DNA from 2 places in the Vibrio sp. KUL80 genome. Region 2 is predicted to be linked to the other one. Evidence: predicted binding sites of a transcription regulator. Region 2 holds the regulator's gene; the other holds the start of a gene.
The links. Region 2 encodes MetJ, which represses methionine synthesis genes. Its sites were predicted from a motif close to TTAGACNTNTANANGTCTAA; they were not measured.

Region 1: the regulator MetJ is predicted to act here: its motif matches at 5,561-5,580, upstream of metE (5-methyltetrahydropteroyltriglutamate--homocysteine S-methyltransferase).

What each region holds. Positions count from the first base shown of each region.
Region 1 is NZ_AP045841.1:1,278,565-1,290,816, reverse strand. Features, by position in the region: gene AC6I8U_RS05900 (NapC/NirT family cytochrome c) at 1-579, shown strand, start outside; gene AC6I8U_RS05895 (trimethylamine-N-oxide reductase 2) at 598-3,045, shown strand; gene metE (5-methyltetrahydropteroyltriglutamate--homocysteine S-methyltransferase) at 3,155-5,434, opposite strand; gene metR (HTH-type transcriptional regulator MetR) at 5,636-6,547, shown strand; gene AC6I8U_RS05880 (ArnT family glycosyltransferase) at 7,671-9,161, opposite strand; gene AC6I8U_RS05875 (GntR family transcriptional regulator) at 9,410-10,108, opposite strand; gene AC6I8U_RS05870 (alpha-glucoside-specific PTS transporter subunit IIBC) at 10,401-12,017, shown strand; gene AC6I8U_RS05865 (6-phospho-alpha-glucosidase) at 12,093-12,252, shown strand, end outside.
Region 2 is NZ_AP045841.1:287,038-299,289, forward strand. Features, by position in the region: gene cytR (DNA-binding transcriptional regulator CytR) at 1-354, opposite strand, end outside; gene priA (primosomal protein N') at 625-2,826, opposite strand; gene rpmE (50S ribosomal protein L31) at 3,110-3,328, shown strand; gene AC6I8U_RS01330 (malic enzyme-like NAD(P)-binding protein) at 3,657-4,916, shown strand; gene metJ (met regulon transcriptional regulator MetJ) at 5,184-5,504, opposite strand; gene AC6I8U_RS01340 (O-succinylhomoserine (thiol)-lyase) at 5,776-6,945, shown strand; gene AC6I8U_RS01345 (bifunctional aspartate kinase/homoserine dehydrogenase II) at 6,952-9,387, shown strand; gene metF (methylenetetrahydrofolate reductase) at 9,625-10,515, shown strand; gene AC6I8U_RS01355 (PadR family transcriptional regulator) at 10,593-11,132, opposite strand; gene ppc (phosphoenolpyruvate carboxylase) at 11,591-12,252, opposite strand, start outside.

The DNA.
Region 1 (12,252 bases), 990 kb from region 2:
CCAGAGCCAGAGCTCGACAGCGAGGCATACAATCGCGTCGTCGCTCAAACTGAAAGCACGGCAGCTGACGCTTCGACCGTTTACTCAGTTGCGAAAATCGACCTTGACGAGCTCGGCAGCATTAACCCAGCGGTTGAGATGACGGTTAAATCAACACAAGACAATGCTCGCAATATAGAGATCTCTGGTTACCAAATGAAAGGCGCGGAACAGGTGCTTTACATGGGTCGTGGACAGAGAAACATTATTGCCATGTTGAGTGATGCAGGCCAGCAAGCGTTAACTGTAGGCGAGTTTGAGGCTGACGAGTATGGCAACGAATGGCGTACAGCAACACTAGCAGCCGTCATCGAAGCACCGGTATTAGGTACTCCTGAGCCACTTTGGAGCTATGCAGAAGAGCTAGATAACGTCTACTGCGCGACTTGTCACACCAAGATCCCTGCCAACCACTTTACCGTCAACGCCTGGGGTCCCGTTGCTAAAGGCATGGGTGACAGAACGGATATCTCAGCTCTGGATCTCGAGATTCTCACCAAATTCTTCCAAAACCACGCAAAAGACGTGGCTGGTCACTAAAACAATAAGGAAAGAGATATGACAGATATTACACGTCGTGGATTCCTCAAAGGCTCAAGCATGGCTGCGGGCGCTTTGGCGTTTACCTCCCTCACTCCCCTATCTGCAGTTGCTGCCTCTAAGCGAGGTTCTGGTGTGTTAACAGCAGGTCGTATGGGACCAATGTTATGTGAAGTCAAAGATGGCAAGCTGGTCGCTAGTAAGAATGCGCTCGCGCAAACAGTACCCAATAGCCTACAGACTACTGGCCCTGATCAGGTTTACACTAAGGCTCGAATCAAATACCCGATGGTACGTAAAGGCTATCTCGACAACCCAGCAGCACCATCTGGTGAGCGCGGCAAAGATGAATATGTACGCGTGTCTTGGGACGATGCCTACAAACTCATTCACGAACAACATATGCGTATTCGTCAGGCGAATGGGCCAGAATCCATCTTTGCCGGCTCCTATGGTTGGCGCTCTTCTGGTGTACTTCACAAGGCACAGACCCTACTTCAACGCTATATGAGTATGGCGGGCGGTTACTCTGGCCACCTAGGAGACTACTCTACGGGTGCCGCACAGGTCATCATGCCCCACGTGATGGGTTCTATTGAGGTCTATGAGCAGCAAACAACACACCCAATGGTTCTTGAGCACAGCGACGTTGTTGTACTTTGGGGTATGAACCCTCTCAATACACTTAAGATTGCTTGGAGCTCAACGGACTGCTCTGGTCTTGAGTTCTTCCACCAGCTTAAGAAGTCGGGCAAGACGATCATCGCGATTGACCCAATGCGCTCTGAAACCATCGACTTCTTCGAAGACAAGATCCAGTGGATCGCTCCGCGTCCAATGACTGATGTCGCTATGCTAATGGGTATCGCACATACACTGGTTAAGAATGGCAAGCACGATAAAGCTTTCTTAGATAAATACACGACGGGCTACGATCAGTTCGAAGCGTATCTGCTAGGTAAAGAAGATGGTGTCGAAAAGACCTCTGAGTGGGCTGCCGATATCACTGGAGTGCCTGCGAAGCAGATTGAGCTTCTTGCGGAAATCTTTAGCTCAAACCGCACCATGTTAATGGCCGGCTGGGGTATTCAGCGTCAGCAATTTGGTGAGCAGCGCCACTGGATGATTGCTACTCTTGCAGCAATGCTTGGACAGATTGGCCTCCCAGGTGGTGGTTTTGGCTTCTCTTATCACTATTCTAATGGTGGTAACCCTACTCGAGATGCAGGTGTATTACCGGCAATTTCAGCATCTATCGGTGGTGGTTCCTCTGCGGGTAATGATTGGGCAGTCTCCGGTGCCGTTAACTCATTCCCAGTAGCTCGAATCGTCGAAGCTCTGGAAAACCCAGGCCAAAAATATCAGCATAATGGCCATGAGAAAACCTTCCCTGAAATCAAAATGATTTGGTGGGCTGGCGGTGCTAACTTTACTCACCACCAAGACACCAACCGTCTGATCAAAGCGTGGCAAAAGCCAGAGTTGATCGTGATTTCAGAAATCTATTGGACTGCGGCTGCTAAGCATGCCGATATTGTGTTGCCTATTACCACGTCATTCGAGCGTAACGATATGACCATGACCGGCGACTACAGTAACCAGCACTTAGTGCCTATGAAACAAGTCGTCGAGCCTCAAGGCGAAGCTCGCAATGACTTCGATGTATTTGCCGATATGGCTGAGATGATCAAAGCCGGCGGTCGCGATGTGTATACCGAAGGCAAATCTGAGATGGACTGGCTCAAAGGCTTCTATGAAGCGGCGCAAAAAGGCGGACGTGCTGCACGCGTTCGTATGCCTAACTTCGGTAAGTTCTGGGATGACAATGAACTCATTGAGATGAAGTTTAATAAGAAAGCTGCGGCATTCGTCCGCCATGCTGACTTTAGAGCTGACCCAGTGATGAACCCGTTAGGTACGCCAAGTGGTAAGATCGAGATATATTCGAAGACCATCGAAGGCTATGGATACAAAGATTGTCCAGCGCACCCTACCTGGATGGAACCAACGGAATTCTTCGGCTCTGCAAAAGAAGGTGAGTTACAGCTTATGACGGCTCACGCTGCACATCGTCTACATAGCCAATTTAACTATGCCAAACTGCGTGAAGAGTATGCGATTGCCGACCGTGAACCGATTTCGATCAACACTGAGGATGCAAAAGCTCGTGGTATCCAAAGTGGCGATTTAGTTCGAGCGTTTAACGATCGTGGTCAAGTTCTTGTGGGTGCTCTGGTCACAGACGGCATTAAGCAAGGCTCCGTGTGTATTCACGAAGGTGGCTGGCCAGATCTGGACCCAGAGACGGGTATGTGTCGTAACGGTGGCGCTAACGTGCTCACAAGTGACATCCCTACCTCGCGCTTAGCCAACGGCTGTGCGGCTAACTCCTCCTTGGTACGTATCGAAAAATACACGGGCAAAGTACCGGGGCTCATGGCTTTCACGCCGCCTAAGAATGCTTAGCCACACGTAGACAAAAAGACCGAAGTACACTGGTTTCGGTCGGAACAATAGACAAACCCCACTTTTTAAAAGTGGGGTTCTTTTTTGCATCTAAAACAAATACCGCCTATTACAATAGACGCTCACGCAAGTTTTTCGCAGCTTGCACCAGGTTAGTTAGTGACGCTTCCGTTTCTTCCCAGTTACGGGTTTTAAGACCACAATCTGGATTCACCCAGAGTCTTTCGACTGGAATACGCTTTGCCGCCTTCTCAATAAGCTGCTCTATCCACTCCACTTTAGGAATGTTTGGTGAGTGGATGTCATACACACCAGGACCAATCTCATTCGGATAGTTAAACTCTTCAAACGCGTTCAGAAGTTCCATGTTTGAACGCGAGGTTTCGATGGTAATCACATCCGCATCCAGCTCAGCGACCGATTCAATAATCTCGTTGAACTCGCTGTAACACATATGAGTGTGGATCTGTGTTTCTGGTCGTGCACTCGCTGCCGATACTTTGAACGCGTTCACTGCCCAATCGAGGTACTCTTTATGGTCACGTTGTTTTAGAGGCAGACCCTCACGAATCGCTGGCTCATCAATCTGAATGATATTGATGTTTGCGTTTTGCAGTGCGTCCACTTCATCTTGCAGCGCGAGTGCCAACTGGTTCGCAATCGTCTCACGGGAGACATCTTCGCGAGGGAAGGTCCAGCAGAGAATCGTCACGGGGCCTGTCAGCATGCCCTTCATTGGTTTGTCGGTAAGTGACTGTGCGTAGGTCGACCAATCAACTGTAATCGGCTTATCTCGCTCAATATCTGCAACAACAATCGCCGGTTTCACGCAGCGTGAGCCATAACTTTGTACCCAACCAAACTCCGTAGTTTGAAAGCCTGATAAGTTCTCGGCAAAGTACTCCACCATATCGTTGCGCTCAGCTTCGCCATGAACCAGCACATCAAGGCCGGTGGCTTCTTGGCGCTCAACGGTATCTTTGATAAAGCCTTTCATTAATGACTCATATTCAGCGACACCGATCTCACCACGCTTGAACGCTGCACGGCTCTTACGCACCTCAGCAGTTTGAGGGAACGAACCAATAGTCGTTGTAGGCAGCTTAGGAAGTTTTAGCACCTCTTGCTGGTGATGAGCACGCTCGATGTAAGGGGCGCTGCGGTCGCCACTTGTCGCAGTAAGTGCAGCCACTCGGTTTTGTACTTGCGGCTTGTTTACCCACGTAGAGCGAGCGCGGTCTAGAATTGGCTGACTATATTGGGCGCAGTATTCGATAGCTTCACGATCACCATCCAGAGCTTTGGCAAGCCACGACACTTCCGATACTTTTTGCTTCGCAAACGAGAACCAGTTTTTCGTGCCTTCTGGAAGCTTAGTTTCATGCTCAACATTCACCGGGCTGTGAAGTAGTGAACAAGACGAAGCAACCCATAGCCTTTCACCCAACTGCTCCTTAATTGGCTTGAGTGTTTGCAGTGCACTATGCAAATTAGCACGCCACACATTTCGACCATTAATGATACCCGCAGACAACACCCACTCACTTGGTAGCTGTTCCACGACTGACTCTAGCTGTGCTGGCGCTGCAGCGATATCGATATGAAGACCATCGACGTCGAGCTCAGTAATCTTATCCAGTGAATCGACGACAGAATCAAAGTAAGTTGCCAGCAGTACTTTCACGTCACTGCGAATCACTTGATACGCGAGTTTGAAGCTATCTAACCAGACTTTGTCCAACTCCAATGCCAAGATAGGTTCATCAACTTGTACCCACTCGATGCCTAGTTTTTCAAACTTAGCGAAAATTGCTTGGTAGGCAGTAAGCAGTCTTGGAAGCAGTGACAAACGATCGAACCCTTGTTCCACCTCTTTACCGAGATACAAGTAGCTCAGAGGACCTAGTAGTACGGGTTTTACTTTATGCCCTTGCTGCTGAGCCTCATTAATTTCATCAAACAGCTGTGTCCAGCTCACTTTAAACTGATCATCAGACGAGAACTCAGGGACTATGTAGTGATAGTTGGTGTTGAACCACTTAGTCATGTCTGATGCTGCTTCACCTGCACAGTCACAATTTGATTGAGACTGACCACGACCGATTCGGAACAGGGTATCTAGGTCCGGGAAACCCTTGTTATGGCGTTTAGGCACGTGACCTAGTAACAAACTCGTACCTAATACATGGTCATACCAAGCAAAGTCCCCTGCTGTTACAAAGTCGAGGCCATCTTGCTGTTGGCGTGCCCAGTTCTCGTTACGGATTGTCGCCGCGACTTCCTTTAAGCCGTTTTGGTCCAGCTCACCGCGCCAGTATTTCTCTAGGGCGAACTTAAGCTCACGTTTTTCACCAATGCGCGGGTAACCAAGAATGTGCGTTGCTGTCATAGTATTGTCCTTTTATTTTTCGTTAGCAGTCTGGATGGCTAAAGCATCTCTCAACCGCACAACATGAACAATCGCAATTCATTCACCATAAATATGAAGGATTCTCATGAAGGAAGAATCCCTCATTTGGACGTCTAGACGTTTACATATCCTTAAAAGCGCGGTAAGTTAATGAAAAGGGATTAAGGATGAGGGAATTTCATGATTGAGTTAAAGCACTTAAAAACGCTCGCGTCGCTGCGGGACACAGGATCATTAACAGCAACGGCGACATCGTTACACTTGACGCAGTCGGCGCTGTCTCATCAATTAAAAGATCTTGAAGCTCGTATCGGCTCCCAACTTTTTATTCGCAAAACTCGTCCGGTGAAGTTTACTTCTGAGGGTGAGATCCTTCTTAACTTAGCTAATGAGGTTCTGCCTAGAATCGCTCAAGCAGAAGGCGACCTTGCAGGATTAAAAGAGGATGTGAATGGCAGACTTCATATGGCGATAGACTGTCACTCCTGTTTTCAATGGCTCATGCCTGCCCTTAAGGAATACCAACTCGCATGGCCGCATGTCGAGCTCGACTTTTCTTCTGGTTTTGGGTTTGAACCACTCCCTGCGTTGGTCGGTGGTGAGTTAGATCTCGTGATCACCTCAGACATCCAACCTCGCTCTGAAGTGCATTATGAACCTTTGTTTGATTTCGAGATGCGCTTGGTTACTTCCCTATCCCATCCATTAGCTGAAAAAGAGTATATTGAGCCAGAGGACCTGGCGGACCAAACCTTACTTACCTATCCAGTACAAAAGCAGCGTCTCGACGTGGTTAAACACTTTCTAACGCCAGCAGGAATTGAGCCCAATAAATGGAAGCAAGCGGACAATACACTGATGCTGGTTCAGATGGTTTCCGCGGGTTTAGGGGTCGCTGCGCTGCCGAATTGGGCGGTTAGTGAGTTTTCACGTCAGGGATTAATTACCAGTCGCCCGCTGGGTGATGGTTTGTGGCGACGCTTGTTCGCCGCGGTTCGGAATGGTGAGAAAGATAAGCACTATTTACAAGCGTTTTTTGGGACTGCGCGAGCACAATGTCAGCAGCATTTGGAAGGGATTAAAGTCGCTTAAGCGGCGTAATAGCGAGCCTATAGCACCTCCCCTTGTTAGCGGGGCGCGTAGCTGGGAGGGGTGAAACGCGGAGGCTGAATCTAGCTTCAGGCGCTAGCTGTTAGTCCGCTTTACCCCCTCTAGGTCCCCTATTTTAGGGGGGAGAACACTGGGCTAGCTCCTATTGTCGCATTTGCCTTTTCGTAAGCTTAGCGGCAGCGAGCTTATAGCTCCTCCCCTTGCTAAGGGGAGGCTGGGAGGGGTGAACGCGGAGGCTGAATCTAGCTTCAGACGCTAACTGTTAGTCCGCTTTACCCCCTCTAGCTCCCCCTATATTAGGGGAGAACACAAGGCTAGCTCCTCTCGTCGCATCGCCTTTTAGTGAGCTTCGCGAAGCGAGCTTATAGCTCCTCCCCTTGCAAGCGGGGCGCGTAGCCGGGAGGCCGGGAGGGGTGGAAACGCGATGGCTGAACCTAGCTTCAATCGCTAACTGTTAGTCCGCTTTACCCCCTCTAACTCCCCCTTATCAAGGGGGAGAACACAAGGCTAGCTCCTATCGTCGCATCGCCTTTTAATATGCTGCGCGATAGCGAGCACTGGCTCCTCCCCTTACTAAGGGGAGGCTGGGAGGGGTGGAAACGCAGAGATTGAATCTAGCTTCAATCGCTAACTGTTGGTCCGATTTACCCCCTCTAGCTCCCCCTATATTAGGGGAAGAACACAAGGCTAGCTCCTACCGTCGCATCGCTTCAACTGTTCGGATGTTCTTCACTCAGCTTCACTTATATTAGGCGGCGCGATAGCGAGCCTATGGCTCCTCCCATTGCTAAGGGGAGGCTGGGAGGGGTGGAAACGCGGAGCTTGAACCTAGCTTCAATCGCTAACTGTTAGTCCGCTTTACCCCCTCTAACTCCCCCTTATCAAGGGGGAGAACACAAGGCTAGCTCCTATCGTCGCATCGCCTTTTAATATGCTGCGCGATAGCGAGCACTGGCTCCTCCCCTTACTAAGGGGAGGCTGGGAGGGGTGAAATGCGGAGGCTGAATCTAGCTTCAATCGCCAACTGTTAGTCCGCTTTACCCCCTCTAACTCCCCCTATATTAGGGGAGAACAGAAGGCTAGCTCCTATCGTCGCATCGCCCAACTACGGACTCACAACCCCAAAACAAACCAACACCTCTGGCTCTTCCGGACTATTCTTGTAAACCACTTCTTTCGTACTCTCTACCTCAAACTCTGGCCAGTGACTCGTAAAGTGCGAGAACGCATTCTCACTACACCCAGCGCCTTCAGCGCCTAGCAAAAATGCGCCTTCCGCCTCGATTTGCTCTGCAGAGATGTTGCGATTGTAGATATTCGGCAGCGTCTCATTATCCCAAGGGTTGGTCACCATTGGGTGAGGCGCGATATAGAAGGTCAGCCATTCCGCCAAACCAGAGCCCCCAACCAACTTCAACGGCTTATCAGAGTGCTCATACCAATACTGCTCAGCTTCATGGCTTAACGTCTTAAAGCCCGAGAAATACTGACCCGCATTTCGCACGTTAAACACCATCACCGAGCTATACCCAACGATCATCAATAGCCCCATAAAGAACAGAACCTTGAAAGCGCGAGACAGCGAGCCAATCACCTCTTTCTTTAAAAACGCCACCAGTACGGCTGGCGCTGGCATAAAGAACGGGTGAAGCCACTCTACTAGTCGACCACCAGCATGGAACGAAAACCAAGCCATAATCACTACAAGGGGTGCAAACAAAACAAAAGTCGTTAGCCACACCTTCTCTGGCACTTGTTTCGTAAAGCGCAAACCACGTTTGCCCAATAGCCCAGCCAAAAGAATCAACGGATAGAATACCGAAAGCAACGCTAACCAACTTCCCGGGCTAAGCTGAGCCGCGACTTGGCTCCCTACCCACTTCACCGAAGAAAAGTTATTTGCAAACATCCAAAAGAAGTTCGGAGTCACCAAAGCAAGGAATGCGACAATCCCAATATAGAAATTACGGTCACGCCAAAAACGACGAACACTCGGTACAGTCAGGCTCAAGATAAATACCATGGCTACGGGTGCAAATGTCGAGTACTTCGCCATGGCAGATAAGCCCGCTAATACACCAAACGCAATCCACCACCTTGAGTCGTCATATACCGCTTTGACAAACAGAAGCAAAATCCAAGACCAAGAGCCAAACAACAAAAAGTTGTCGTTATAAGGAATCGCATCAAAGTTGATAACACCAGACAAGTTAAGCGTCAGCATACCAAGCCAGGCAAACGCGACGGAATCTGTTAGCTTGTAAGCGAGGCGATAGCAGCCAAGCATACCCGCGGCAACAACGAAGAAGTGTCCGACATACCAATGCGCAGAAGAAAACTCAGGCGAAGGGGACAACAAAAGGATGCGCGCCACAACGCCAACCAACCAAGGGTTCTTTGGACTACCCAACTCACCATTGCTTGCCCAGTTTAATGCCTCGATGGCATCGTAAGGCACAGCAGGATCGAGATTATAGGACACCAACGACCACGCGATTGCGTAGACGAAACACCAGATGGCTGCCGCTCGATGTGAGCGTGCAACATCATTGGTTGACGTTGGATGTTGATCAAAGTGAAGAATGGTAGACAGCATAGACTCCCTTGGACTCGGTCAATTTCAGGGGTTTGGCGGCAAACTCTACTGAGGTTAAGCGGTGCAGAAAAGTCCGCTAAGTCAATTCTCTGCAAAATTGCATATAATTCATAAGCTTGAATTATTAGTGCCGATATAGAAAGAAATAGTCTATATATTTAATCCGTCAAGGGGTGTAATGCTTTGTATTGAAAGTGGGGAGTTTGAAGGAGTTCGAGGGAGATGTGCCCCTCGAACTAGACAATCACTTATCGTTTTAGATAGTGCTTGTATGAATAAGTATTCGGTTTGAAGTAGAGTTTGGTGTACTCAAATATGCTGCCGTCTTTCAGCTTACCCGTCGAGAGCAATCGAATGATCGGCACATCGGAAGGTATTTCAAATACCTCGCATAAATGGCTATCTGGCATCACGGCTTCAAAATCTTGTAGCGCGCCGTCGATCTGTAGTCCTAGATCTTTTTCAAGATACTGATACTTCGAACCTTGTAGCGACATGATGTTCATTTGTGGGAACATCGCAACTGGCATATAGGAGTCTTCATAGATGGATGGCACACCATTAATCAGCTTAAAGCGGCGAATGAAATAGACCTTCTCATCCATACCAATCTTTAGCGCAGCAGCCACATCTTCATCAGGATCTGCCAGGGTAAACTCGACCACCTTGTACTCAAGCGTCGACCCTGCATCACTCATGTATTCACTGGTACTGCGTAGGTTCGACATAGAACCTGTCATGGTTTTGCCGATAATTGTCGAGCCTGCGCCCTGACGTTTTTCGACTAAGCCGAGCTTAACCAATTCTTCGATGGCTTTTCGCACCGTGATGCGACTAACGGAATACGCATCGATAAGGTCTCGCTCGGTAGGAAGCGTGTCACCAATAGCAAACTCTTCCGAATCAATGCGGGACTTAAGGTCCTGCATAACCTTTTTATATAACATTTTTTCACCTCGTAGCTGCCAAGCTATCACCACCATAAATACAAATCAATAACCAATTAAGCCATGTCCGTCACAACTTCCTCACCACTAGCAAGAAACATCCTATATAGGTGTCTTTTTATGCCTCAAATCACATATTTGGTGCTTTATTTGTACTCAATCACACTTTATTCATTATATATTTGTCATGTTTATTTTTCAGGCGTAACGTTAATGGTGTCGAAAGACAACGAGAAACAAAAAAGTTATTACATCAATAAATAACAACACCAATAACAAAAAGGACCCTTCCATGTTAAGTGCTATCCAACGCTTAGGTGGAGCAATGTTTACCCCAGTTTTGCTGTTCCCTTTTGTCGGGATTTTAGTGGGACTAACCATTGTTCTAAAAAACCCCATCTTTGTAGGCGATCTCGCCGATAAAGACGGTCTGTACTATCAAATTCTGCAAGTCATTGAAGAAGGTGGCTGGACGATCTTCCGCAATATGGCACTTCTGTTTGCAGTTGGCTTGCCAATCGGTCTTGCAAAAACCGCTCACGCTCGAGCTGTTATGGTCGTAATGGTCTCTTATCTCACCTTCAACTACTTTGTTGGTGCAATGGGTGGATTCTGGGGCGAGTTCTTTGGCGTTGACTTCTCTCAAGCTATTGGCGGCACGTCTGGACTGACTGAAATTGCAGGTATTAAGACGCTAGATACCGGTATCTTTGGTGCCATCATTATCTCTGGCTTTGTTACCTGGATTCACAACCGCACGTTTGAAAAACAGCTACCAGCGTACTTAGGTATTTTCCAAGGTGCTTCATTCGTAGCGATGATCTCATTCTTCGCAATGCTACCAGCGGCTTGGCTTACGCTTTACATCTGGCCATCTATTCAGCATGGCATCTTAAACCTACAAGGCTTCTTGGTAAGCTCAGGCTCATTCGGTGTTTGGCTATACACATTCTTAGAACGAATTTTGATTCCAACAGGTCTGCACCACTTTGTTTACGCACCATTTGTCTACGGTAACGTCGCGACACCAAACGGCATCGTTGTTGACTGGTTTACTAACCTAGAGACCTTTACTCAATCTGCGCAATCGATGAAAGATCTTTTCCCTGCTGGCGGCTTTGCTCTGCACGGCAACTCTAAGATCTTCGGCTGTACAGGTATTGCACTAGCGATGTACCACACTGCTAAACCAGAAAATCGTAAGAAAGTCGCTGCGCTGCTTATTCCAGCAACACTTACAGCGGTATTGGTGGGTATTACCGAGCCACTAGAATTTACCTTCCTATTCATTGCACCTTGGCTGTTTGCTATCCACGCGATTCTGGCAGGTACCATGGCAATGGTGATGTATACCTTTGGCGTTGTCGGCAACATGGGTGGCGGTCTGATTGAGTTCGCAACCGGCAACTGGATTCCACTGCTTGGCAACCACACCAGCATGGTCATTACACAAATTGCTATCGGCCTATGTTTCACAGCCATCTACTACGTGACCTTTAAGTACCTTATCGTCAAGTTCGACGTGCCAATCGCTGGTCGTGGCGAGGCTGAAATGAAGCTACACACCAAACAAGACTTCAATGAAAAACACGGTATTACAGGTAAAGGCGCAGCCGCAGGTGCAACACCTCTACAAATCCAAGCTGTAGAGACAATCGAAGGCTTGGGCGGCGTACACAACATCGAAGACCTAAGTAACTGCGCAACAAGACTTCGCGTCACGGTCAAAGACCCAAGCAAAGTGATGTCAGCAGAATACTTTATGGAAACCGGCGCCGTGAATATCGTGAAAAACGGCAAAGCGATTCAAGTAATTATCGGTCTGAATGTCCCACAGCTTAGAGAAGAGTGCGAAAAGATCTACAGCGCTTCAAAGACCGTGGACATGACACTCAGTCCAGCAACCTAAACAACTCCACAACTAACAACGTTTTTAATAATAAAGGGCGGAAAGTTTGCCGCCCTAGTCCAAGTGAGGCATATCATGAAACAAGAATTCTCAGTAGTTATCGCAGGCGGCGGCTCAACTTTCACTCCAGGTATCGTAATGATGCTGCTTGAAAACCAAGAGCGTTTTCCAATCCGCAAGCTGAAATTCTATGACAACTTTGCTCAGCGCCAAGAAACCATCGCTGAAGCATGCA
Region 2 (12,252 bases):
ACCATCAGCTTGTTTGGTGAATACGAGGTTCACAAACGAGGTTTCACGTTTTTTCGACTGACCGCTGTCCCCCAGTAATACGAGATAGCCATGCTCCATAGCGGCATCTTCAATACCACGAATGATCTCGGAGAAATATGGGTCACAGATGTCAGGTACAATCGTCACAATGGTTTTAGATTCATTTCTGCGAAGATTGCGTGCGAGTGAATTTGGAGAATAGCCAGCTTCTAAAACCGCATCTTCAACTCGCTTTCGAGTAGACGATGAGACTTTTTCTGGGTTCATCAGAGCTCTTGATACCGTAGCCGTAGAGACGCCTGCAAGCTGGGCAACATCCTTCATTGTCGCCATAAACGTTTGTCCTCTTTTAAATGTCTAGACCTATCGAATAACTATTATTATTTAGTGCTATGTTTCGCGATGGGTTATTGCTGTGTTAAATGTTTAATTTATCTAATAAATAGATTTTCAAAATCCGTTTTTATAATCATGAACTAATAATAAATATTATTCATTTATCGAATGAAAGTTACGGTCTGATTAACAGATTTTGCAATACAATTGTGAAGCATATCACAACTCGCGGCGGTTATCGTTTTGTTATTAATCAAATTTTACTGATTAACTTAAATCTTGTGGCTCGATATCCAACGACCAGCGTACCTTTTTCGCGAGCGGTAATTGCGCGATAACCGGCTTGGCTGCGGTGATGATTTTTTGCATCTGTGGTCTTGAGGGCACTTGAAGCATGAGTTGCCAGCGCGCTTTTCCTGCGCGTTTGGCTATTGGTGCTGGGGTCGGTCCTAGTACCATACAAGCGCTATCAAACAGTGGATGAGCTTCTAATGAATAGCGGACCTGACGCAAGAAGGTCTCAACATCATTGCTGTTATTGGCCTCGGCGCGAACTAAGGTTAAGAAGCTAAACGGAGGCAGCTGTGCCAGTTTACGCTCTTCAATCACGGTCTCGGCAAAATGGCGATAGTCTTTATGAAGTAGGCTTTGCAGCAGTGGGTGCTCTGGGTGGTGCGTTTGCAGCAGCACTTCTCCGGGCTTGCTTGCGCGTCCGGCACGTCCAGCTACCTGAATAAATAGCTGCGCTAAACGTTCTGAAGCGCGAAAATCGCTGCTATAAAGAGACCCGTCTACGTCAAGCAGTGCGACTAATGTGACGTTAGGGAAATGGTGCCCTTTGGCCAGCATCTGGGTACCGATTAAGATCTGGTACTCATTGTTCTTGATGGCATTGAGCGCGGCTTCTAGGCTGCCTTTGCGTCTGGTGCTGTCTCGGTCAATACGAATGGTATTGTATTCGGGAAATAGGCTTTCTAGCTGAGCTTCAAGCTGCTCTGTACCTACACCGACGGTAACCAGTTGATGCGAGCCGCAGCCTTCACACTGATGAACGATAGGGCGCTGTGAGCCACAATGGTGGCAGCGGATCTCGTTACTCGACTGATGATAGGTGTAATAAGCGTCACAACGGTGACACTCTGCTGTCCAGCCACATTCGTGGCACATCAGGGCAGGGCTAAATCCACGGCGATTGAGGAACAGCATCACCTGGTTGCCTGCTTCTAAATGGCGGCGCAGCTCAGCAATCAGTGGCGCTGATAATCCAGCTTCCAGAAACTGACCTTTGACGTCAATGACCTTATTGGTCGTCGGCACCGCAAGGCCTGCTCGTTGGCTCAGTATTAAATGATGATACTTGCCCGCCAGTGCATTTTGCAGCGTTTCGATAGACGGCGTGGCAGAGCCAAGAATAATTGGGATCTGCTCTTTGTTAGCACGCATCACCGCGACGTCACGGGCATGGTAACGCAGACTGTCTTGCTGCTTGTATGAGGTATCGTGCTCCTCGTCGACAATAATAATGCCGAGGTCGGCAAATGGCGTGAGTAGCGCCGAGCGCGTACCGATAACAATACCCGCTACTTTGTCGCGTGCACTTAACCACGCGTTGAGTCGCTCAGTATCATTAAGACCAGAGTGGATAACCTCAATGGGCACATTAAAGCGTTTACGAAAGCGATTAATGGTTTGCGGCGTTAAGCCAATCTCCGGCACCAACACCAAAGCTTGCTGTCCGCGCTCCAGTATGGGCTTAATCATCTGCAGGTAGACTTCGGTCTTGCCTGAACCCGTGACCCCTTCAAGCAAGTAGCATCCAAACTCAGTCTGACTGTTGACCGACGCTATCGCCACGGCCTGTTCGGCATTTAAGCGAAGATCGATAGGATCGTTGCAGATCGCCTCTGGCCAATGAGTTTGCTGGGTTTGTCTCTCTATCGACGTGATCCAGCCTTTTTCTGTCAGTGTCTTGAGTACGCTAGTGCTGACGTCACTGTCGATAAACAGCTGATGCGAACACGGACCAGATTCCAACATATGCATGACTTTGGCTTGCTTCACCGCTCGCCCAAAGCCGGACATTAATTGAGTCTTGCCAGCTTCTGTGATCTGCCACTCCACGGTTGCGGCAAATTCAGCAGGCTTGCCTTTTCTAAGGGCTGCGGGTAGCGCGTTACTCAAGGTGTCGCCGAGTGGATGCTGGTAATAAAGGCTGCACCATGAGATAAGGTCAAAAAGAGGCTTAGACCAAACGGGAGCCGTATCTAACGCCGCCTTTATCGGCTTGAGTTTGTCTATCGGAAACTCAGACTCATGACTAAATTGCATCACAATACCGACGAGCGTTTTTGGTCCAAATGGTACAGACACGCGCCCGCCAACCACAGGAAAAAGGTGAGCAGGGACGAGGTAGTCAAACTGTTTATCAAGTGGGACGGGAAGAGCCACTCGAGCGACATTTGGGCGCATAGTTAGGTCGATATTGATAAAGAAGACGTCTATTCTAACGGTATGGGTCGCCTTGTATAGACTGGATAATCAATTTATCGGCTAAGGCTCACCGAAGGTGGCGAAAAAAGTCGCAATTTTAGTTGATTCCCTTGGCACTATTCATTACTATACTGCGCCTTGATGGCATGGCTTCTTGCTTTCATATTGAAATGCAAAGCGATGGTATCATCTATTTATTAACTACGTGTGGTGTCCGGCTTAGAATCGGATGGCGACACGGCCTAAATTATTGAGGTTTCCCATGAAAGCTGGTATCCACCCAGAATACAAAGCTGTAACAGCAACTTGCTCTTGCGGCAACACATTCGAATTCAACTCTACTCTAGGTAAAGATTCTATCCACCTAGACGTATGTGATAAGTGCCACCCATTCTACACTGGTAAGCAACGTATCGTTGATACTGGCGGCCGTGTTGATCGCTTCAACAAGCGTTTCGGTGCTCTATCTAGCAAGAAGTAATGATTACTTTTGCAGATTAAAAAAGGACGCTTCGGCGTCCTTTTTGCTTTTTAGCTGTTTGTTTACCTGTCAACATCCGCTTGCATAACGTGCTACCTATCTCTACTTTTTTCTTCGCTTCATCACTTCCATCCATTCAAAAGCCTAATAAACTCGCGTAGTATTAGTTCGTCAGAGTAATGAACATCAGAGATACCTCCTCTCCGTTCAAATGTCCCCACTCTGTGTGTGTAACCCTTTAGAAGCAACGCGAATAAAAATAAACGGGCTTATACTCATAATTACATCTAAGTAACTAATCAGTCTTATAAAAGCAGGATAGCTAACCATGTCCGATGACCATCAAATTGACGAATTTCGCCAGCAAGCGCTTGATTACCATGCCAACCCTGTACCTGGAAAAATCGAAGTAGCATTAACTAAACCCGCCAACTCAGCCGCTGATCTCGCACTGGCCTACAGCCCTGGTGTGGCAGAACCTGTACGTGAAATCGCGCAAAATGCCGAGAATGTTTATAAATACACTGCGAAAGGCAATATGGTTGCAGTGATCTCTAACGGTACCGCCATCCTAGGTCTTGGTAACCTAGGTCCAATGGCGTCTAAGCCAGTTATGGAAGGTAAAGCGTTACTGTTTAAACGCTTCGCGGGTCTAGATTCCATTGATATCGAAGTAAAACACCGCACTATCGATGAGTTCGTAGATACTGTTGCGAACATTTCAGACACCTTTGGTGGTATCAACCTAGAAGATATTAAAGCGCCAGACTGTTTTGAGATTGAACGACGCCTAATCGAACGTTGTGATGTGCCGGTATTCCACGATGACCAGCACGGCACGGCGATTGTTACTGCAGCAGGTATGCTCAACGCTATCGAGCTTCAGGGTAAAGATCTAAAAGAAACTACGATTGTCTGTCTAGGTGCAGGCGCGGCGGCGATCGCGTGTATGGAGCTGTTGATCAAATGTGGCGCGATGCGTGAGAAGATCTACATGCTGGATCGCAAAGGTGTGATCCACACTCGTCGTGACGATCTTAACGAATACAAAGAGCTGTTTGCCAACAACACAGATAAGCGCACGCTAGAAGATGTGATTGAAGGTGCGGACCTATTCCTAGGTGTATCCGGTCCTGATCTGTTGCCACCAGAAGCGCTTAAGCTGATGGCGGACAAGCCAATCGTATTTGCGTGTTCAAACCCAGATCCAGAAATCAAACCTGAGCTTGCTCATCAGGTTCGTGATGACCTAATTATGGGTACAGGTCGTTCAGACTACCCGAACCAGGTAAATAACGTGCTGTGTTTCCCGTTTATCTTCCGTGGCGCTCTTGATGTGCGTGCGAGTGAGATTAATGATGAGATGAAACTGGCAGCGGTAGAAGCGATTCGTGAGCTAGCGAAAGAGCCAGTACCACAAGACGTACTGAATGCCGCAGGTGTTGAGGCGTTGACCTTTGGTAAGGACTACATCATTCCAAAGCCAATGGACCCGCGTTTGCTTCCTCGTGTGGCTAAAGCGGTAGCGAAAGCAGCAGTTGAATCTGGTGTGGCGCGTATTGAGTTGCCTGATAGCTATATGGCTTAATAGTTCAACAGCTTATTGTTAGCTCTGCACTGTTTAGTTTCGCTGTTGCTCATCATCCAGTCTCATTTTCGTCATCCCCTTGAAAAAGGGGATCTTTCATAGCGAGTGACTCACACAAATTGAGCACCATACGCGCTGATAAAGATCCTCACTTTCGTGAGGATGACGAATGAAAAAGGATGACGAGAAGAGGTGCTAGTAATAGCACGAACTTAAAGTAATAAAAAAGACGGTATCAATACCGTCTTTTGTATTTCCGTTTAATACTTACTCTTCATCAAACGCTTCAAACTCAATCCCCATCGCCGTCATCAGCTCTTTCGCTTCTGTTGGGATATCATCAGGACGGTCTTTTCTTAAATCTTCGTCGGTCGGAAGCGGCTGGCCAGTGTACGCGTGCAGGAAAGCTTCGCACAATAGTTCACTGTTGGTTGCATGGCGTAGGTTATTGATTTGGCGACGAGTACGCTCATCGGTCAATACCTTTAGCACCTTCAGCGGGATAGACACTGTGATTTTTTTTACTTGCTCGCTTTTCTTACCGTGCTCCGCATATGGGCTAATGTATTCACCATTCCAATCTGCCATTACACACCTTCGCTCTGTTAATCATAAATAGTAATAATAAGAATGCTGCAATTTTAGCGGGATTTACTGCCATAAGCAAAGACATATAGACGTCTAGAAGTGTTGACGTCTCACATTTTGGAAAGTAAAGTGGGACAACGAATGTGGACATTTATTTTAATGCAATGTTAATTCTTTAACGTTTGTGGCGTTTGCCGGTTCCCATATTACCGGTAAAAGTAGACACTGTGGTTACACCAACTAGCCATGCGATCTGAGAAAGGAAGTTTCTATGAGCAATCGGAAGCCAGCGACAATAGCCGTACGTACTGGTATCGAATCGGATACCCAGCATCACGCTGTGGTGCCACCTATTTATCTCTCTACTAACTATGGTTTCCCTGCGTTTGGGGAAGTGCCGACTTACGATTACACCCGCTCAGGAAACCCAAACCGAGGTTTGTTGGAAACCGCTCTGTATGAGCTGGAATCCGGTAAAGGCGCGGTAGTGACTAACTGTGGTACTTCTGCACTCAACCTTTGGGTGTCTGCTTTCTTAGGTCCAGAAGACACGATTATTGCTCCCCATGACTGTTATGGCGGCACGTACCGCTTGTTCAACACGCGTGCGCAAAAAGGGGACTTCAAGGTTAACTTTGTCGACCAAAGTGACGAGCAAGCCTTCGATGCCGCGCTTGAGCAAAAGCCAAAACTGATCTTACTTGAAACGCCGTCTAATCCACTTGTGCGCGTTGTCGATATTGCCGCCGTGTGCGAAAAAGCGAAAAAGGTCGGTGCGCTGGTAGCGGTAGACAACACCTTTTTGACACCAGTGTACCAAAAGCCTCTCGAGCTTGGCGCAGACTTTGTGATTCACTCAACGACCAAATATATCAACGGTCACTCTGACGTGATTGGCGGTGTGGTGATCACTAAAACCGAAGAGCATGCTGAAGAGCTCGCATGGTGGGGCAACTGCATCGGTGCGACGGGCACGCCATTTGATAGCTACATGACGCTGCGTGGTATTCGTACCCTTGGCGCTCGCATGCGCATCCATGAAGAGAGCTCGCAACAGATCCTAGATTTTCTTAAGCCGCAACCATTGGTGAAAGTGATTTATCACCCAAGCCTGCCTGAGCACCCAGGTCATGAGATTGCCAAGAAGCAGCAATCTGGCTTTGGCTCTATGCTGAGCTTTGAGTTTGCTGGTAGCTTTGAGCAGCTTAAGTATTTTGTTGGTGAGCTAGAGCTATTCTCGCTCGCTGAGTCTCTTGGCGGCGTCGAAAGTCTGATTTGCCACCCTGCTTCTATGACGCATCGTGCGATGGGTGAAGAAGCGTTAGCCGAAGCGGGCGTTTCTCAGCAGCTACTTCGCCTTTCGGTTGGTCTAGAAGACGCGCAAGATCTGATTGATGACCTTGCCCAAGCGTTTGAGAAAGCATCTGCATTTAGAGGATAAGCCGGCATGAGTCAAAGCAGTACCCTGAATAACAGACAAGGTAAGCAGTTGCACAAATTTGGCGGCAGCAGCTTAGCAGACCCTGAATGTTATCGCCGAGTGGTCTCTATCTTAAAAGACTACTCTAATGAAGAAGACCTTATTGTGGTCTCGGCGGCGGGTAAAACCACTAACCGTCTCATCGAATTTCTAGATGCGCTCAATAAAGATGGGCGTATCGCTCACGAGCACCTGCAGGCGCTTCGACAGTTTCAGATTGAGCTGGTGGAGTCACTACTAACAGGTGAAGAAGCCGAAGGTCTGGTCTCTCAGTTACACGACGAATTTAGCACGCTTGGTGAGCTTAGCTATCCGCTCACAGACGCTGAGCGCGCATCGGTATTAGGGCACGGCGAGGTGTGGTCTTCACGCCTATTGGCAGCACTGCTTAGACAGAGCGATTTGCCTGCAGTGGCACAAGACGCAAGAGCCTTCCTTCGCGCTGAGTTCGGCACTCAGCCAGAGGTAGACCGCGCTAAATCATACCCGCTAATCAAAGAAGTATTGGCGCAGCATGCGCATCACCGTGTGGTGATCACTGGCTTTATGGCACAAAGTGAATGCGGCGAAACCGTGCTGCTGGGTCGTAATGGTTCTGACTATTCAGCTACTGTCATTGGCGCATTGGCGGAAGTGTCATGCGTGACGATATGGAGTGATGTGGCTGGTGTATACAGTGCGGATCCACGTGTGGTGAGCGATGCATGTCTATTGCCTCTGCTGCGTTTAGATGAAGCCAGCGAACTGGCTCGTCTTGCAGCACCTGTGTTGCACAGCCGCACGCTTCAGCCTGTTGCTCAAAGTGCGATGGACTTGAATCTACGCTGCAGCTATCAATCTGAGTCTGGTTCAACACGCATTGAGCGTGTGCTTGCATCAGGGCGCGGCGCAAAAATCATCACGTCACTCGATGAAGTTCTGCTTATTGAACTGGCATTTGGTGCGGGTCACGACTTTGAGCGTGCACAGACTGAAGTGCTTAATAGTCTTAAGCGTGCACAATTGGCACCGTTAGCGTTCGAAGCGCAGGCGGACCAATCTCGACTTCGTCTTGCTTATACCGCTGAAATTGCCTCTGGCGCGCTTACTGAGCTGCAAGACCTGGCGATTGAAGCTGAGATTAAGCTCAAAGAAGGCTATTCCATGCTGGCTGCGGTAGGGGCGGGCGTGACTAAAAATGCCAACCACTGCTTTGGCTTCTATCAGCAACTTAAACATGCGCCAGTTGAGTTTATTTCAGAAGCTGAGTCTCAGTTGAGTCTTGCTGCTGTGCTACGTAAGTCAGACATTCAACCTCTCGTGAAATCGGTCCATACTCAGCTATTCCAAGCGCAAAAGCGTGTTGCGGTGGCTCTGTGTGGTAAAGGCAATATTGGCTCAAGCTGGCTATCACTATTTAAAGAGCAGAAAAGCGAGCTCGAGAAACGTCGTGGTATGAGTTTCAACTTAGTCGCGGTTATCGATAGCCAAACCTATTGGTTTGATGAAGATGGCATCGACGAGCAGCAGGTACTTACGCGTTACGAAGACGAAGCGATTGAATACCAGGGTGATATCTGGTTACAACGCCTAGCGGCACTCCAAGGCTATGATGAAGGCGTGGTGTTAGACGTGACGGCGAGTGCGGCACTGGCGGAAAGATACGTCAGCATCGCAGAGCATGGTCTCCACCTCATCTCAGCGAACAAGGTTGCGGGCTCTGCTCCAAGTAATGACTATCACGCCGTGCAAGATGCGTTTTCGAAAACCGGTCGACACTGGCTCTACAACGCCACTGTGGGCGCAGGGTTACCAATAAACCATACCGTTCGCGACCTGCGTGAAAGTGGTGATGACATCGTTGCGCTTTCAGGGATTTTCTCGGGCACCTTGTCGTGGTTGTTCCAGCAGTTTGACGGCTCTGTACCTTTTGCAGAGCTTGTCGACCTAGCGTGGCAGCAGGGCTTAACCGAGCCAGATCCTCGCTCAGATCTCGATGGCTCTGATGTGATGCGTAAGCTAGTCATCCTGGCTCGTGAGTCAGGACTCGATATCGAGCCTGACGCCGTCGAGGTGGAGTCTTTGGTGCCTGAAGAGCTTGCTGAGCTATCACTCGAGGGCTTCTTTGAAAAAGCCACGCTGCTTAGCGAAATCTTGCAAGAGCGTTTAGAGAAGGCTCAACGTGAAGACAAAGTGCTGCGTTATGTTGCTCGTTTAGATCGACAAGGTAAGGCTCGTGTAGGGATTGAAGCGCTGTCAAAAGAGCATGCGCTGGCAAACCTTCTGCCTTGCGACAATATCTTTGCGATTGAGAGTAAGTGGTATAAAGACAATCCGCTGGTTATCCGTGGTCCTGGTGCCGGTCGAGAAGTGACTGCAGGGGCGATTCAGTCGGATTTGAATTTGATGTCGAGCTTCTTCTAAACAAAAACAGGGAAACGAGAAATCGTTTCCCTGTTTTTGTTTGTGATCTTCAATTTCCCTAACTCTCCACATGAAAAAAATTCATAATCCCTCTATTGACTTTAAAACCCATTCATTTCATTCTGTAGACATATAGACGTCTAAACGTCAAAAATTAAAAAATCATCATTTAAAGACAGACAGGTTTTAATCTGAGATTGGATGGGATAACCAATCTTGGTGATTAGGGAGAGGACCATGGGATACACACACGCAGGCCACATTGATGCTTTGAACCAGAATATTGCTGAGCTATCGGACAATATTAATGTTTCATTCGAGTTCTTTCCGCCGAGCACGCCGACAATGGAAGAGACGCTGTGGAAATCGGTTCATCGCCTAAAAACACTCAAGCCTAAGTTTGTCTCAGTGACTTACGGTGCTAACTCTGGTGAGCGTGACCGTACGCACTCTATCATCAAAGAAATTAAATCAGAGACAGGCCTTGTGGCAGCGCCGCACCTAACTTGTATTGATGCGTCACGTGATGAGCTTATCGATATCGCCGAAGATTACTGGGCGAATGGCATTAAGAACATCGTTGCTCTGCGTGGTGATATTCCAGAAGGCGGCGGTCAGCCAGACATGTATGCGTCTGACCTAGTTGAACTACTAAAATCTCGCCATGATTTTGATATTTCAGTCGCTGCGTTCCCTGAGGTTCACCCAGAAGCGAAGAGTGCACAAGCGGATCTTCTTAACCTAAAGCGTAAAGTGGATGCGGGTGCGAACCGTGCGATCACTCAGTTCTTCTTTGATGTAGAGAGCTACCTACGCTTTCGTGACCGCTGTGTAGCGGCTGGTATCGATGTAGAGATTGTTCCAGGTATTCTGCCTGTGACCAACTTTAAACAAGCGTCACGCTTTGCAGCGATGAACAAGGTGAAAGTACCAGGTTGGATGCAAAAACAGTTTGAAGGTCTAGATGACGACCTAATGACTCGCCAATTGGTGGGTGCGAGCCAAGCGATCGATATGGTGCGTGTACTGAGCCGTGAAGGTGTAAAAGATTTCCACTTCTACACCCTAAACCGCGCAGAAATGACTTACGCACTGTGCCACACACTCGGCGTTCGCCCTGAAGCATAACCGAGAGTTTTAGTCCCAAACAAAAAACGCCAGTCTTTGTAGACTGGCGTTTTGCTATGCGTTGAATCAGTAGTTGATTACGCGAGTGCTTCTAGCTCAGCAAGCGCTTCTTCGGCCCAGTCTAACCATGCTTGACGTGCAAGTAGGTTGCGACGAAGAGTCAGACGCTCAAGGCGTGCGTGCTTCTCTAGCGTGCTTGGTGTTGCGTAGTAGGCTGCTTCAATCTCACGGTAGTGTGCAACCAGCTTTTTAGACTCTTCGATAAGCTCTTCGAGTTGGATGCGGAACGCCGCTGAAGGCTGAACTGCACAAGCCGCTAGCTTCGCTGAGAACTCATCACGAACGGTTGGGTGTACGGTTGGTTGCTCAAACCACTCGCCAAGCGCCCCGCGGCCAGCGTCAGTGATTGAGTAAACCTTACGGTCTGGTTTGCCTTCCTGAGGCTCAAGTTTACAGGTAACGAGGGCTTTATCAGCCATCTTGTTTAGCTCACGGTAAACCTGCTGGTGGCTTGCCTTCCAGAAGTAACCGATGCTAGCAGAAAATTCCTTAGTAATGTCGTAGCCAGTCGCGTCACGAGTGCTTAGGACAGTAAGGATAACGTGTGGTAGTGACATGTCTTAAATCCAAATGGTCAAAATCTTAGTAATAGTTATATTGTTCTTATAAGTGCGTTTGCGGTTAACCGTGTGAGCACCGAGCAAGCGCCCTGGAATCTGCCGTGATTCCGGGAAACTCGCGCAAAGTGCATTTGTCTCGCAAAGAGCTATGCGTGTTACAAAGCACTGTGTATCGCACAAAAGAACAGCGCACCGCACAAATGTGGGCACTAATAACCGTGTTTAAAGCCTTTGTCACCTAGACAGCCACATGAACATGTGACCCGCGCTGCTGACGTCGTGTTTTTTTATTTATCGAACAGCGGAATGTAATTATATCTGAATTATATAAGCAAAAAGTGGAATAGAATGCGATACCACTTCAAAAAACTAACAAAACTCTCAGTAAGTATGCCAGTAAAAAGAAAAGGCCGCAATGTGCGACCTTTTGTCTCTTTTGTAAAATAATATATCGTTTAGCCAGTATTTCGCATACCAGCCGCGATGCCAGCGATGGTTACCATCAGTGCTTCTTCTAGCTCAGACTCGGTTTCTTCGCTTTGACGAGTACGATATAGCAGCTCGGCTTGCAGCATGTTGAGAGGCTCAACATAGATGTTGCGCAGGCGAATCGATTCTTGACCCCAAGGGTCGCTTTGCATCAGGTGGTTGTGGTTTTCTACGTTCAGTACCGCAACAATGTCTTTTTGCAATTGACCACGCAGCTTGTCACCAAGCGGCAGCAATTCTGGATCCGCTAGACGCTTGTCGTAGTATCGAGAGATTTCCATATTACACTTGGTGTAAACCATCTCTAGCATGCCTAGACGCGTTGAGAAGAATGGCCATTCGCGACACATCTCTTCAAGCAGTGCTTGGTGACCTTTATCGATAGAGTATTGAATTGCCTCACCAGCACCAAGCCATGCAGGAAGAACCAGACGGTTTTGGCTCCATGAGAAGATCCATGGAATCGCACGCAGGCTTTCTACGCCGCCATTCGGGTTACGTTTCGCAGGGCGAGAGCCAAGAGGCAGTTTGCCCAGCTCCAGCTCAGGCGTTGCTTGGCGGAAGTAAGGAACAAAGTCCGGCTCGCCGCGAACCACTTTACGATACGCATCGCATGATACTTCAGAGA